One region of the Enterobacter sp. FW301-JW81 genome, then DNA from elsewhere that is predicted to be linked to it. Evidence: predicted binding sites of a transcription regulator. Region 1 holds the regulator's gene; each other region holds the start of a gene.

Region 1 (5,365 bases):
AATTTTAAGCATGCGCCGTAAAATGTCGGACGCGCTCTCCCCGATATGCCGCGTCTGGCTGGCAATATACTGATAGAGTTCGTCATCAACTTCGATTGTTTTCATCTTAATCCAGTGCGATTTCTTATCTGAATACAAGTCATTGGGATTATAGGGTCAAATCCCAACAGCGGATAGCGTCAAACCTGGTTGGCAGCAAAAGTCAGATTAAACTGGAACCTTGCAGCCGGGCGGCAGAATGGTCAACATGATACCCTAACCTGACATACGTAAAAAAAGAACTTTGCCATGAAATTGAATACCCGAGCGCAAACTGCACAATCGCCGAACAATAATTCTCCCATCGTACTGGTTCACGGGCTTTTTGGCAGCCTGGATAACCTGGGCGTGCTGGCGCGCGATCTGGTTACCGATCACGATATTTTACAGGTCGATATGCGCAATCACGGTCTTTCCGGGCGTTCAGACGAGATGACCTATGCCGCGATGGCACAGGATCTGCTGGATACGCTGGACGCCAACGGCCTGCAGAAGGTGACGCTCATCGGGCATTCAATGGGCGGCAAAGCGGTGATGGCCCTGACGGCGCTTGCGCCGGAGCGTATTAACGGCCTGGTGGTAATTGATGTTGCGCCCGTGGATTATGACGTCCGCCGACACGACGAGATTTTTGCCGCCATCAATGCGGTTACTGAAGCGGGTGTCGCGACCCGCCAGCAGGCGGCTGCGGTCATGCGTGACCATCTTGATGAAGAAGGCGTTGTGCAATTCCTGCTGAAGTCATTTGTTGACGGACAATGGCGTTTTAACGTGCCGGTGCTCTGGGAGCAGTACAACAATATCGTTGGCTGGGAAACGGTACCTGCCTGGCCACACCCTACCCTCTTCATTCGTGGCGGTAACTCTCCTTATATTACCGACGCGTACCGCGACACCTTGCTGGCACAATTCCCGCAGGCGCGCGCCCACGTGATTGCCGGGGCCGGACACTGGGTTCACGCAGAAAAACCTGACGCCGTGCTGCGCGCCATTCGCCGCTATCTCGCTGATACTGCGAATTGATTAAAAAGAGAGCGACTGGAAGGCTGCGGGCTTCCAGTCGTTGGCGTGCCGTTTTTGGTGATGTATGATGGCGCGCTTATCGCCCGGGCATTAGCAGGGCGGCGTGTTTCCCCCGAAGTCTCAGAATCATGGCCAAAGAACAAACGGACCGTACGACACTAGATCTGTTCGCGAATGAACGTCGACCGGGACGACCCAAGACGAATCCGCTTTCGCGCGATGAACAGCTGCGTATCAATAAACGCAACCAGCTTAAACGCGATAAAAATCGTGGGCTTAAGCGTGTCGAACTGAAGCTTAACGCCGACGCCGTCGATGCGCTTAACGAGCTGGCTGACGCGCGAAATATCAGCCGCAGCGAGCTCATTGAAGAGATGTTGATCGCCCAGCTTGAGACGTTACGCAGCCAGGCATAAGTCTGAAAATCCCCTTTATCGCCCTTTTCATGTAGCACGGAGTGCAGTCCTGCGCGATAGCTGTTTCCGCAGGGTTGCCAGTTCTGCTATTATTGCCCTTATCCGTGGCCGAATTGCGCCACCATACTATTAAGTTTCAAGAGGTTATTTTACTCATGGCAATCATCGGCATTTTCTTTGGCAGTGATACCGGCAATACCGAAAATATCGCAAAAAACATTCAAAAACAGCTCGGTAAAGACGTTGCTGATGTGCATGACATCGCCAAGAGCAGCAAAGAAGATCTCGAAGGCTATGACATTCTTCTGCTGGGTATTCCAACGTGGTACTACGGTGAAGCCCAGTGCGACTGGGATGATTTCTTCCCGACGCTGGAAGAAGTCGACTTCAACGGTAAGCTGGTCGCCCTGTTTGGCTGCGGCGATCAGGAAGACTACGCCGAGTACTTCTGTGACGCGCTGGGGACTATCCGCGACATCATTGAGCCGAATGGCGCAGTGATCGTTGGCCACTGGCCAACTGCCGGTTACCACTTCGAAGCGTCTAAAGGCCTGGCCGATGACGATCATTTCGTGGGTCTGGCCATTGACGAAGACCGCCAGCCAGAGCTGACGGCAGAGCGCGTTGAGAAATGGGTTAAGCAGATCCGTGAGGAACTGCACCTGGACGATATTCTTAACGCCTGATTTTTATCGCGGCGCAGCGGCGGCTGCGCCCGTGCTCCAGGTCAAACCGATTAAATTAATCGCTACAATCTTTTAACTTTTTCGCCCAGACCTGTACAATGTCTCCCTGATAAACGTGGTTTTCCATTGAGCAAGTTTGTTGGTGATACCACGTTTTTATAAGCATATTTTGCCTGAGACTTGCAGTTTTCATTTAGCCATGGCAGTTCTATAATGAGACGCATTATCCCGGGTGCATTTTCTGTCACTTCCTACAGAAGTGAATCGTTTAGCAACAGGACAGATTCCGCATGACTGACAACAATACCGCATTAAAGAAGGCTGGCCTGAAAGTTACGCTTCCTCGGTTAAAAATCCTCGAAGTGCTTCAGGGTCCAGACAATCACCATGTCAGTGCGGAAGACCTCTATAAACGTCTTATCGACATGGGTGAAGAGATTGGGCTGGCTACCGTCTATCGCGTGCTGAACCAGTTTGATGACGCGGGCATTGTTACCCGTCATAATTTCGAAGGTGGTAAATCTGTTTTCGAACTGACCCAGCAGCAGCACCACGATCACCTGATCTGCCTCGATTGCGGCAAGGTCATTGAATTTAGCGATGATTCCATTGAATCACGCCAGCGTGAAATCGCCGCGCGTCATGGCATCCGCCTGACCAACCACAGCCTGTACCTTTACGGTCACTGCGCTGAAGGCGACTGCCGCGAAGATGACCACGCGCACGACGCAAAATAATCAGTCTTCATACTCTGAGCCAGCCGCAAGGTTGGCTTTTTTTTCGCCTGTTTTCAGGTATAAAAAAGCCCGGTAAGCATAGCGCCACCGGGCATGGTAACAGCAGGTTAGTTACTGTTATTGCTGCGGATCTCTTTCCAGATCTGGTCGCAACGCTTCGCCACTTCCTGATCGTTACCGGTTTTACGCGCCTGGATACAGGCCTGGTAATCCATCACGCGAACATTTTCCTGCGTTGCGAACTGCTCATGCGCCTTCTCTTTTTTCAGCACATTCAACACGCTCTGGCAGGCCTGAATTTTCTCCGGCGAGCCTTCAGCGGTATTGATGCACGCGCTATAGGCCTCCTTCAGCCGGGAATCTTCTTTAGGCGCCTGGCTCTGAGAACACGCCACCAGCCCCGACGCCAGCAGCGCGACAATTACGATTTTTTTCATCATGTGCAGTCTCCGGTCCGGCGGGCGCTAACCCGCCGGACGATTCATCAGAAGATGGTGAACGGTGCGATAACCATGAATTTCACGTCACGTTCATCCTGGAAGATGTTGCCGTAACCGCCCGCATAGCTCGGGATATCGGAGTGGTTGTCATACTGGGTGAAGTGCAGTTTGAACATCGTGCCTTTCGCGCGGCCATCCTGCAGGGTATAGATAGCATCCAGGCTGTAGGAGGACTCTTTCAGGCGATAGTTTGGATCGTAATAGGCGTCCGGTGTTGCCATATCGGCAGGTTTTGCATCCCAGGCGTAAGCGTAAGAGGCACCCACGGCCCAGCCAGGCAGATTCCAGTTTTTGAGGTCATACATTGCGCCGAAGAAGACCGCTTTCTCGCCGTCGGCGTTGAAGTCGGAACGGTTATCCCACCAGATATCAAGACGGCCGTTGGACGATGCATAGGTCGGGGTCATACGCTGCAGGAAGTACCCCTGCTGCCCTTCCGCCTTCACCCACGTGCCTTCCAGGCGCAAATCAACCTGACCGACCTTGTAGCCAAAGGTCAACGCCTGCAACCACGCGGTACCGTCATAAATATCATTGACGCCACCGTTGCTGACCTTGTCGCGCGTGCCGTAGAACTGGTAGCTGGTGCTCAGCGGGCTACCCGCAACATCAAACTTATAGCTGGCCTTGGCAAAATACTGATCGACATAACCTTGCGCCTGGCCAAATGCGGCTTCGAGAACCAGATCGTTTTTGAAGTCGTATTTCGCACCCAGCGAGTGCAGATAATCTACTTTGGTTTTCTTATCGTTCTGGTAGAACTTGTCCATTTCGATGTGCCATGGTGCTTTATACTCGTTGGTCCACATATAAGAGAAGCTCAACGCACCCGCATCACCGTAGTCAAAGTTCGCCCCGGCTTCTGCCCCCTGATAGGTACCCGGCATAAAGCTCCAGTGCGGTGCTAACAGCGTCTGGCCGGTTGGCTGAATATAGCCACCGCGCGCCCATACCGGGCCGTATTTAAATTTCGCTGCGGCCTTATAAAGGCTGATTCCGCTCTTATCCCCGGACCAGTCTTCTTTATAAGCTTTGTTGCTGGAGGAGAAGGCAATTTCGTTCGGGTGGCCGCTGTCGCCGTTTTCCGCCATTTCGATTGCGGTGAACGCAGCAATATCCAGACCGAACATATCCGCGGCATAACCCGACTGGAAGTCCAGGTTGGCGTTCCAGGTGGAGTGAGAAAGGTTAGTTTTGTATTTGTCTTCAGTGACGTCTTTACGGTCACGTTCACGCTGCCAGTAATAAATACCGCCCGTGAGGGTAGAATCTTCGATGAAACCCGCGGCTTTCGCCTCTGGTGTAACGACCAGGCCCGACATTGCTGTCACACCGGCAATAGCCAGCGCCAGCGCACTACGTTTGCCACTGAACGTACGCATAGATTATTCCTCTTTGACGAATTAAAACGCCTGAAACGGCGAAAATAAAAAAGACCAAATGGTCAGGGGTAGTTATAAATACCCTCGAATTAACTACCGTCTTTAGGTTATTTTTCGCGACGCGAATTATCAATGCTTTTCAGCGGACAAAAGTCAGGATTATGACGAAGTGCACATAATTGGTAGTGCTTTGTAACATTTACCGGAGGGCGAGATTTGGCGGGGCAAGCCATTAAATTTCAGAGGGTAAGATCGTTAATTGCTGTTACTTTTTACAAATTGCGTATTGATGATAAAAAACAAACTTTTTTCAGAAAAATAAGTAGCACCACATTGACCTGATATTTTCCACGATATTATTACCCCCCTGCTTTAACGATATGATCGTTAAATAAAAAAACGCCGCAATAAGCGGCGTTTGTCTCTCATTGACCAATGCAGCGTTATTATTCGCCGATTTTGGTCCAGGTATCACGCAGACCCACGGTACGGTTAAATACCGGTTTTTCCACCGTGCTGTAACGGCTGTCCAGGCAGAAGTAACCTTCACGCTCGAACTGGAACGCTTTACCCGCTTCAGCG
Region 2 (5,365 bases), on a different contig from region 1:
CGTTGCGGTTGTTCTGCCTACGATAATCAAAACAACAATCCTATGGAGAGTCAGGCTATGAAACTTGTTACAGGTATTGTCACTTCTCTGGTTATTGGGTCACTTTCATTTGGCGCCTTTGCGGCAAAAGAGCTGGAAAAAGATAAAGTTGCAGGAATGAATCTGACCAAAGTTGGTGAGATTTCTACGTCTGACACCACCGCGCCGATGGATGCAAGAGCAGAGCTGTCGAAGAAAGCGGATGAGCTGGGTGGGACGTACTACGTTGTTACCAGTGCTGAAAAGCAGACCAAAAACGTGCGCGCAACGGCGGACGTGTATAAGTAATACGATAAAGCCGGGCAGCGATGCCCGGCTCTATTAGCGCAGTGCCCACCACTCCCTGAGGCAGGCTTTGCCTTCCGGACAGCTTTTACAACTGCCGGAGAGGCAACCGTCCGCGTCTTCCTGAATCCGCACGGCTTTCCCCATCGCTTCAAGCCTTTCCAGCATGGCATCGATCATCGGCTGCGGCGTATGCAGGGTGAGGCTTAATTGTTTGGCCTCCATCCGCCCCTGTAGCGCCAGCAGGTCACGAACCTGAATCAACGATGCCATCGTGTGCTCCTTAGTGACAGTCGCCCGCCGGGCTGCTGCAGCAGGTCGCGGCGGTTTTACGATTAGCCAGCAGGTCGATATCGACGCGGCTGCGCGCGCGCCGCAGCAGGCCGAGAACGATCGCGTTAAACAGAACCACCGCGAGGATGCAGACCAGGCTGTAGCGCGGGTGTTGGCTGAAGTTAACGGTCTGATAGAAGAGCGTCGCCAGCGAGTACGCAATGTTTAACCCCCACAGGATGGAGAAGCCCATCCAGCCGCGGCTGGACTCGCGGGCAATCGCCCCCATCACGGAGATGCACGGAATGTAGAGCAGAACAAAGATGAGGTAGCTATAGGCCGCGGACGCGCTGCCAAATTTCTCGCTCATCACGCCCATGGCACCCGTCGCCATTTCACCGTCGCCTTTGCTGGCTTCAATCGGGTTGGCCAGCACGCTCAGGCTGAAGGTCTCTTTCAGGCTCTGCCAGGTTTCCTCTACGGCACCCAGCAGTTCATGACCGAGATGAAACTCTGCTGGATTAAACTCCTGCTCCTGAATGTTCTCTGCGGTGTAGAGCGTGTTCAGAGTGCCGACAACCACCTCTTTCGCCATCGCGCCGGTGAACAGCCCGACGGTTGCCTGCCAGTTATCCTCATGCACGCCAATCGGTTTGAAGACCGGGGTGATGACGCGGCTGACGGAGGCAAGGGCCGAGTCGTTGATGTTGTCTGCCGCCTGCCCGCTGAGGGTGAAGCTGTTCAGCGCGCTCAGGAAAATACTGACGATGACAATCACCTTACCGGCGCGCAGCACAAAGCCTTTCAGGCGCTGCCAGGTCTGGATCACCAGGCTTTTCAGATGCGGCACGTGATACACCGGCAGCTCCATCACAAACGGCGAGGCTTCACCGCGCATGATCGTGTGTTTCAGCATTAAGCCGGTCAGGATCGCCATCACGATGCCCAGCACATACAGCGAGAAGACCGCCAGCGCGCCCTGCTGACCAAAGAAGGCTGCCGCAAAGACGGCAAAGATTGCCAGACGGGCGCCGCAGGACATAAATGGCGCCATCATGATGGTCATCAGACGCTCGCGCGGCGCATCAAGCGTGCGTGCGCCCATCACCGACGGGACGTTACAGCCGAAGCCGACAATCAGCGGGACGAAGGATTTACCCGGCAGGCCCAGCGCCTGCATCAGACGGTCCATCACGAACGCGGCGCGCGCCATGTAGCCGGAGTCTTCCAGGAACGAGAGGAACAGATACATCATGCCGATCTGTGGCACCAGCGGCAGAACGGTGTTGATACCGCCGCCGAGCCCTTGTGCGAGGAAGATGGTTAGCCATTCCGGGAAGTGCAGGGTGTAACCCACCCACTGAATTCCGTGCACGAAGACCGCCACGGAACCGGCATCGAAAATGGGCTGCAGTGCGCCACCGATGTTAATGGCGAGCAGGAACATCACGTACATTACCAGCAGGAAGACGGGCAGGCCGAGGAAGCGGTTAAGCACGACCTTATCCACCGCAGCCGTAAAGCGGCTGGGTTCCGCCGTGAGGGCGTTACTGACCACGTCGCAGATCGAGGCGATGGCCTGGTAACGCGCATCGGCGATGTGCAGCGCCGGGTCGTCCAGCTCGTCGCGAAGACGGGCTATCGTTACGTCCAGTTTATCAGCCGCATGTCCGGCGTAAGCGCGGCTGTAGATATCGCCTTCCAGCATCTGCAGACCGAGCCACAGGCGCTGTTTCGCAGGCATGCTGTTGTCCATCTTCTGCGCCAGCATATTGGCTTCGCGCAGGAGGGGCTTTGCGTAATGCACCAGCTCAACGTCGCGGTTGCCCGCGTGGCGATCGATGGCCAGCTTCAGCGCATCAATCCCGCGAGCGCGCGTCGAAACCAGCGGAACGACCGGGCACCCGAGGCGCGCGGAGAGGGCATCGACGTCGATGCGCAGCTTTTGCTTTTCCGCAATGTCGAGCATGTTGAGCGCCACGATGCAGGGGATCCCCAGCTCCAGCAGCTGCAGCGTGAGATAAAGGTTACGCTCGAGGTTGGAGGCATCGACCACGTTGATCAGCAGGTCCGCGTCGCCGCCAAGAATATAGTGACAGGCAATTTGCTCATCAAGCGAGGTTTGCGACGAAATGGTGGTTAAGGAATAGGTGCCGGGGAGGTCAACCAGCGTGACCTGGTTGTCGGTTGTCGTGAACTGGCCTTCTTTACGTTCGACCGTCACGCCGGCCCAGTTTCCTACGCGCTGGCGAGCTCCCGTCAGCTGGTTAAAAAGCGTAGTCTTGCCGGAATTAGGATTGCCAATTAAGCCAATAGTTAACTTTTTCATTTTTTTAGACTCACTGAAACCGCTGGCTTGTTATCGGGATAAGGCTTCGACTTCTATTAATGCGAGGTCTTTCTTACGCAGTACCAGATTCACGCGGCGGGTTTCGATATGAACCGGATCGCCGAGCGGCGCCACGCGTACCACCTGGAATGACGAGCCGGGCAGCATGCCCAGTGACAGCAGCTTCTGCCGATAGGCAGGGCTAATTTCGCGGGTAAAACCGGTAATCTTCCATGCACTGTCTGGAGTGAATTGCATAATGCCTGATTCCACGAAAGGTTAAATTATCTACTATGGGATGATAATGAGAATAGTTTTTATCAGCAATATTAAAACTGTGACGGAATGTTGTTTGCGGTATTAATTTACGGCCTGTTTGACCTTGCTCAATATTTGCTGAAATGAAGGGAAAACGAAAAGGGGATTATTTGTTAACGGGGTGATAATTAGTGGTTTAAATATGGCTGTGCAATCGGTTTCATATATTACGGCACAATAATATTCCCTCTCCCCTGTGGGGAGAGGGTTAGGGTGAGGGTTTAGCGTTTCTTACCCATCGCTGCCGCCAGCGCATCCATCATCGCGCTGTTACCTGCTGGCTGGGCATCGCGTCCGCGCGGTTTCGCGGCTTTAGCGGCCGGGCGCTGCTGCTCGCGGCCACCGCCATTGCCGCCACGGCGCGCGTTGGTGTCGCCTGGCTGCTCGTCCAGACGCATGGTCAGGGCGATACGCTTGCGCTGCAGATCCACTTCCAGCACTTTAACCTTCACGATGTCGCCCGCTTTGACCACGGTGTGTGGGTCTTCAACGAACTTGTCGGCAAGGGATGATATATGCACCAGACCATCCTGATGCACGCCGATATCCACAAACGCGCCAAAGTTGGTAACGTTCGTTACCGCGCCTTCCAGAACCATGCCCGGCAGCAGATCGTTCATGGTTTCGATGCCGTCGGCAAAGGTCGCCGTTTTGAACTCAGGACGCGGATCGCGACCTGGTTTTTCCAGCTCTTTGATAATGTCGGTGACGGTTGGCACGCCAAATTTATCGTCGGTGAAATCCACGGCTTTCAGGTTGCGCAGGGCGCTGTTGTCGCCCATCAGGTCTTTCAGCGCCTGCTGGGTGGCGGCCAGAATGCGTTCCACCACCGGGTACGCTTCCGGGTGAACGGTGGAGGCATCGAGCGGGTTATCGCCGTGGTTGATGCGCAGGAAACCCGCGCACTGCTCAAACGCTTTTGGTCCGAGACGGCTTACCTTCAGCAACTGCTGGCGGTTCTGGAACTGGCCGTTCTCATCGCGCCAGGCGACGATGTTCTGCGCCATCATGCGCGTTAAGCCCGCCACGCGGGTCAGCAGAGGAACGGAAGCGGTGTTCAGGTCAACGCCGACGGCGTTTACGCAGTCTTCCACAACCGCATCCAGCTTGCGCGCCAGCTGAGTCTGGCTCACGTCGTGCTGATACTGGCCCACACCGATGGATTTCGGGTCGATCTTCACCAGTTCCGCCAGCGGATCCTGCAGGCGGCGAGCGATAGAGACCGCACCGCGCAGGGAAACGTCCAGGTCCGGGAACTCCTGCGCCGCCAGCTCAGACGCGGAATAGACGGACGCCCCCGCTTCGCTGACGATCACTTTCTGCGCCGTCACTTTCGGGAACTGCTTCTGCACGTCGAGGTAGAAACGTTCGGTTTCGCGGGACGCCGTGCCGTTGCCAATGGCGACCAGCTCCACGTTATACTTCTCGCACAGCGCCGCCACCACGACGGCCGCTTTCGCTGCCTGTCCGGTGTGCGGATAGATGGTATCGGTAGCCACCAGCTTGCCGGTGCCGTCAACCACGGCCACCTTCACGCCGGTGCGCAGGCCCGGATCGAGACCCATGGTCGCGCGCAGGCCGGCAGGGGCGGCCATCAGCAGGTCGTGCAGGTTACGGGCGAAGACGTTGATGGCTTCATCTTCGGCGCGCTCGCGCACGGTACCCATCAGCTCGGTTTCCAGGTGCATCAGCACCTTGATGCGCCAGGTCCAGCTCACCACGCCTTTGCGCCAGCTGTCTGCCGGGGCGTTGTTCAGGCGCAGGCCAAGATGGTCGATGATGATCTGCTCGCAGTGGCTCTCTTTCGGCGGCTCGTCAAACTGCGGGTCGGCGTTCAGGGAGAGCTGCAGCACGCCTTCGTTGCGGCCGCGGAACATCGCCAGCGCGCGGTGAGAAGGGGTGGTAGAAATCGGTTCGTGGTGATCGAAGTAGTCGCGGAATTTCGCGCCCTCTTCCTCTTTGCCCGCAACGACGGTAGAGACGATGTGTGCGTTCTTCCACAGGTAATCACGCACTTTGGCGAGCAGGGCAGCGTCTTCGGCGAAGCGCTCCATCAGAATGTAGCGTGCGCCATCGAGTGCGGCCTTCGTGTCCGCAACGCCTTTGTCGGCGTCGATAAAT
Region 3 (5,365 bases), on a different contig from region 1:
TTGTCGTTGAGCCAGATGCCTGGCTGGTGGCGGTATGGGGTGGCGAGAAATACATTCCACGCTGGAAAAACGATCGTGAGATGAACCGTTTTATCGATCTCTGCTTTAAGCACATGAACGATATTGCCGAGCGCCTGAGCGAATATCCGGATCAGTTTGAACCGATGTTTGGATATAACGACGTAGACGATGAAAGCTATACCGTTGTGGAAGAGTGGTGCTACGGCTACATGCGCGGCGTGGCGTTGACGGACTGGTCAGCCTTGCCGGAAGCGCTGAAGGCCGATCTTGATGTGATTGCGCTGCACGGTACGGAAGATAACAGCGAAAAGCTGGATGAACTGTCCGAAGAGGAGTATATCGCCAGCATCGAGAGCATCCAGCCTGCGGCACTGCGTTTATATCAATACTGGGTCAACAACCCGCAGCAGCCGGAAGTGAAGAAACCGACGGTGAACGGCACCAAGGTTGGGCGTAACGATCCGTGTCCTTGCGGCAGCGGGAAGAAGTTTAAGAGCTGCTGTTTGCACTGATAAAAAAGGGGCTGATGATAGCCCCTTTTTTATTTAACCCACTTCCGGCAGCATTCCCGCTGCAATCAACACCTGCACCAGAATAATCACCACTCCACAGGCAAACACAATGCACAGCAGCGGTTTTCCCCCCGCCACGCGGTATCCCTGCTGCGGATGCTGCTGGCGGCTCTTCCATGCCAGCAAGGAAGGGAGGAGCAGAGCAAGGACCGACAGCGCCACCCCTGCGTATCCCAGGGCCATCACAAACCCGCGCGGATAAAACAGTGCGAATGCCAGCGGCGGCAGGAAGGTGATTGCCCCGGTCTGTAAGCGTCCTGCGGCGGTATTGCGACGCTGGAACAGATCGGCCAGGTAATCGAACAGGCCAAGCGCCACGCCCAGGAACGAGGTCGCCAGCGCCAGGTCGGCAAACAGGTGTACCGCCAGCTCAACGTGCGGGGAGGTGACGACCTCGCGCAGGGCCAGCAGAAAACCGTTCAGGCCAGCGTGCTGTGCCATCAGCCCAATAAAGGTTGAAGAGTCAATGCTGCCCAGCGTGACCAGCTGCCAGAAAATATAGGCGATCAGCGGGATCGCGCTGCCGATAACAAAGACGCGGCGCAGCTTGCGAATATCGCCGTTCATATAGCTGACGATGCTCGGCACGCTGCCGTGGAAGCCAAACGAGGTGAAGATGACCGGGATGGCGGAAAGCGCCAGCCCTTTTTCCAGCGGCAGCGTTAGCAGGTTGACCTTGTGCACGTGCGGCGCCAGCAGGACCAGCATGACAATCAGGAACAGAATTTTGGCGCTGAACAGAAAACGGTTAAACAGATCGACAAGCGATGTTCCCACGCAGACCACGCCGCCGCCGATGAGCGCAAAGAAGATAGCCCCCGTCGCAGGGGTAATGTCAGAGCCGAACCAGTCATTAACGCTGGAGGCGATCAATTCCCCGGCGCCGCTGATGTAGGCGGCGGTCAGGGCATACATCAGGAACATCATGCTAAAGCCGGTTATCCACTGGCCGTAACGTCCCAGGTAGCGCGCCGCAAGTGAACCCAGGCCGGTGTCGGCGGGCACGTGCTGGTAAACCTCAAGCAGCAGCAGGGCGGTGTAACACATCAAGGCCCAGAGCGTACCCAGCAGCAGCAGGGTCATGCCAAATCCCACGCCTGCGGCCGCCAGGGGCATTGCCAGCATTCCTGCGCCAATTGTCGTTCCGGCGACGATAAAAATACTTCCCAGGGTTCTGTTTTTCACGCTTTCCTCTACAACGACTCTACATCGCGACAAAATCTGCGGCGCAGAGTAAGGGAAAAGCGGCAATTCGTCAAACCACCGTTACAAGGGGTGTAATGTAAGGTTTACGCATTGCGCTGCCGCCAGTCCGACGTGGGGCGAAGGTCAGGCGTGACGTAAACAAGGCGTTCAGGGAAAAATGCGGGTTTTGATGCGGGGGGAAGGTAAATTAACGCGGTGCCGGAAACCAGCACCGCATTGATATTAATTCTGCGTGTCGAGAGTGGAAAGTTCTTTATCAATAAAGTAAAGACCTTCGCCTGATTTACCGACCAGAGATAATTTATCCAGAACGGATTTAAACAGCTTCTCTTCTTCGTGCTGTTCTGCGACGTACCACTGCAGGAAATTAAAGGTTGGATAATCCTGGCTGGTCATAGCGGCATGAACCAGTTCGTTAATTTTCTGCGTGATCAGCTGCTCGTGCTCGTAGGTGGCGCGGAACAGTTCATCGAGAGAATTATATTCAGCAAAAGGGGATGTCACGGTTTCAATGCGCGGCAGGCTGCCCGTATCTGTCAGATAATCAAACAGACGCTGCATGTGGGTCATCTCTTCCTGAGCGTGACGACGCAGAAACGCGGCTGCGCCTTCGAAGCTGTGGTAGCTGCACCAGGCGCTCATCTGCTGGTAGAGGAGAGACGAAAAAAGCTCAAGGTTCATTTGTGCGTTGAGCTTGTCGATCATTTCAGTTTTCAGCATGGTGGCGCTCCGGTTTATTATTTCTGGTTCACAATGAGCGACACTATAATTTGTTATTTAATTATTTGCAAAACGTAAAATATTTATTTCTTTATTTAAAATACGAATGGGAATAAAACGCATTGGCGATATTTATATATATTAATGAGAATTGTTTTTGTTCGTAATAAATATACCCTAAATAATTCAGGTTGCATGCAGGCGGCAAGGGAGTGAATCCCCGGGAGCTTACATAAGTAAGTGACCGGGGTGAACGAGTGCAGCCAACGCACAGGCAACGTGAAGTATGACGGGTATAAAGTGCCAGCAAGCGCTGGCAGCCTCGATCAATACCACGGATTATTTGACTTAGGGTTAACGGCGTACCCCATACATTTATACTGGATGGTCACGCTCTCGTTCAGACACAACGCGCCGCTGGTCAGGGTGCAGGTTTTAATGGGCTGACCATAGGCTGATGCTGTGGCATACCCCATACTCTGACACGCTTTTGCCGCCGTTCCGTTATTCACATACTCATCGGAATACGCATTTTGCAGCACTGCCTGGCCGTAGTCGAGGCGGACGATGCCGTTCGGCGCGTCGAGGCTGCTGACTTCAGCCTGGCGGTTAATACTGCATCCTGCGAGCAGCAGGAGCATGCCGGCTACAATGACTCTTTTCATGGTTCGCTCTGAGTGGATGGAAATACGATATCGTACCCGCAGATGCCCGCTGCAATGCCTGGAATAGCCGGACATTCTGCCCTCACTCTTTGCAACGGGTCAGAGATGAACGCTTTCAGGCTACACCCTGAGAAAAATTGTGATGAATGTCACAAAAATATTGATTTTTGTGATAGTGGTCATATTATAGGCACGTTGATAATAAAGTTGTATAACAAGTTAATGGAGCCTCATCGTGAAACTGCGCAAAATCCTGAAAAGCATGTGGGCCAATTACTGCCGCACGTTCAAAGACGTGCCGCCGGGCGCCATGTTCTGATAAAAAAACCTGCTTCGGCAGGTTTTTTTGTCTCTGCAGACGACGAAGGGGAGATGAAAGGGGCTGCGTTTTGCTACTATGGCCGCCTTTAAATAAGGAGAACGCCCCATGTCACAAAACCTGAGCGCCGATCAGGAGCTGGTGTCTGACGTTGTTGCATGCCAGCTGGTTATCAAACAAATCCTTGATGTTCTGGACGTGATTGCGCCGGTTGAAGTGCGCGAGAAGATGTCTACGCAGCTGAAAAACATCGATTTCGCCAGCCATCCTGCTGCCGCTGACCCGGTTACGCTTCGTGCGATCCAGAAAGCCATCGCGCTGATTGAGCTGCGATTCACGCCGCAGGGTGAGTCCCACTAACGCGGGAAATGGGCGACGGCACGTGTCGCCCGTTGATGCCGCTAAAAGAACGTCTGGACCAGCAGGTAGCTCGCCGCGCACGCGCAGCTTACCCCAATCAGCCCCGGCAAAATAAAGCTGTGGTTGATGATAAATTTGCCGATGCGGGTGGTGCCTGAACGGTCAAAGCCGATGCAGGCCAAATCGCTCGGATAGGTCGGCAGGACAAAATAGCCGTATGAGGCCGGGAAAAAGGCGATCAGCATTTTCGGATCGATACCCAGCATAAGGCCCATCGGCGCAACGGCCGTCAGCGCAGCCGCCTGGCTGTTCACCAGTTTAGACACCAGAAACAGGACAATCGCATACGTCCACGGGTGGCTTTTCACCACGCCTTCCAGCGCCAGCTTTAGCTCGTCGAGATGCGCCTGGAAAAAGGTATCGCTCATCCACGCCACGCCGAACACCGAGAAGATCGCGACCATTCCAGCCTTGAATACCGCGCCGTTAGAAATCGCGGACGCATTGACCCTGCAGGCCATCAGCATCACGGCGCCCGCAATCAGCATCATCATCTGGATGACAAGGTTCATCGACAGCGCCGTCATTTTGCCTTTCAGTTCAAAGGCGGGGCGCAGTTCAGGAAATGCCCCCAGCAGAACGACCACGGCAATACCGGCAAAGAAAATCCACGTGGACCAGTAGGCCTGTTTTGGGAAGCGTTGATCCATTAACGTCTCCGTTCCGCCATAGATAAACTCGCGCTGCTTTGGATCTTTCAGCTTTTCCTGAAACTCTGTGTCGTCAGCCAGGTCTTTTCCGCGGCGCAAGCTCCACAGGGCCGCAATGGCCACGCCGAACAGTGAAGCGGGAACCGACACGGCGAGTATTTCAAGTATCCCCCACGCGTGACCGATCCCATGCTGGGCCGCCAGGATGGAGACCAGCGACACGACGGCAACGGAAACGGGGGAGGCCGTAATCGCCATCTGCGATGCCACCGATGCCACGGCCATTGGGCGCTCCGGGCGGATCCCTTTTTTCAGCGCGATATCTGCAATGATGGGGAACATGGTGTACACCACGTGCCCTGTCCCGCACAGGAAGGTCAGCATCCAGGTGGTGAACGGGGCGAGCAGGGTGATGTGCTGCGGGTGTTTGCGCAGCAGACGTTCGGCAAACTGCATCATGACGTTGAGGCCGCCCGCCGTTTGCAGGGTAGCCGCGCAGCCAATCACCGCGAGAATAGTCAGCATAACGTCGACCGGCGGCTTGCCTGGCTGCAGGCCAAAGACAAAACATAAAATAAAAAGACCAATACCGCTTATTAACCCAAGCCCCATCCCGCCGAAACGTGTACCCGTCAGCAGGCAGAGGAGAATGACAACAAACTCAATGGTGATCATGATGCTCCCTCGTCAATGATTATGTAATTAAATAAATCATTACACGTTGTAGGGTTAATCATTGGGAGCAAGATCTGATTTGTTAAATTTCAGCAAAAGCAGGAGGTTGGAGATAGG

What was found. The regulator Fur, encoded in region 1, represses iron uptake genes when iron is present. The targets are predictions, from matches to a motif close to ATAATAATGAGAACNACTATCAA.
Region 2: a site for Fur is predicted at 3,225-3,247, ahead of feoA (ferrous iron transporter A). Genes of this name have one in related genera too.
Region 3: a site for Fur is predicted at 2,658-2,680, ahead of ftnA (non-heme ferritin). Genes of this name have one in related genera too.

What each region holds. Positions count from the first base shown of each region.
Region 1 is NZ_JBYTBA010000005.1:415,349-420,713, reverse strand. Features, by position in the region: gene seqA (replication initiation negative regulator SeqA) at 1-105, opposite strand, end outside; gene ybfF (esterase) at 289-1,062, shown strand; gene ybfE (LexA regulated protein) at 1,191-1,478, shown strand; gene fldA (flavodoxin FldA) at 1,634-2,164, shown strand; gene fur (ferric iron uptake transcriptional regulator) at 2,455-2,901, shown strand; gene chiQ (ChiQ/YbfN family lipoprotein) at 3,009-3,338, opposite strand; gene chiP (chitoporin ChiP) at 3,386-4,783, opposite strand; gene glnS (glutamine--tRNA ligase) at 5,230-5,365, opposite strand, start outside.
Region 2 is NZ_JBYTBA010000008.1:104,864-110,228, forward strand. Features, by position in the region: gene AC3WOK_RS21105 (YdgH/BhsA/McbA-like domain containing protein) at 58-327, shown strand; gene feoC ([Fe-S]-dependent transcriptional repressor FeoC) at 361-597, opposite strand; gene feoB (Fe(2+) transporter permease subunit FeoB) at 608-2,926, opposite strand; gene feoA (ferrous iron transporter A) at 2,957-3,184, opposite strand; gene AC3WOK_RS21125 (Tex family protein) at 3,466-5,365, opposite strand, start outside.
Region 3 is NZ_JBYTBA010000002.1:687,609-692,973, forward strand. Features, by position in the region: gene AC3WOK_RS10195 (YecA/YgfB family protein) at 1-533, shown strand, start outside; gene tyrP (tyrosine transporter TyrP) at 567-1,778, opposite strand; gene ftnA (non-heme ferritin) at 2,022-2,519, opposite strand; gene yecR (YecR family lipoprotein) at 2,846-3,184, opposite strand; gene azuC (stress response protein AzuC) at 3,420-3,503, shown strand; gene AC3WOK_RS10220 (DUF2766 family protein) at 3,612-3,863, shown strand; gene AC3WOK_RS10225 (anaerobic C4-dicarboxylate transporter) at 3,905-5,248, opposite strand.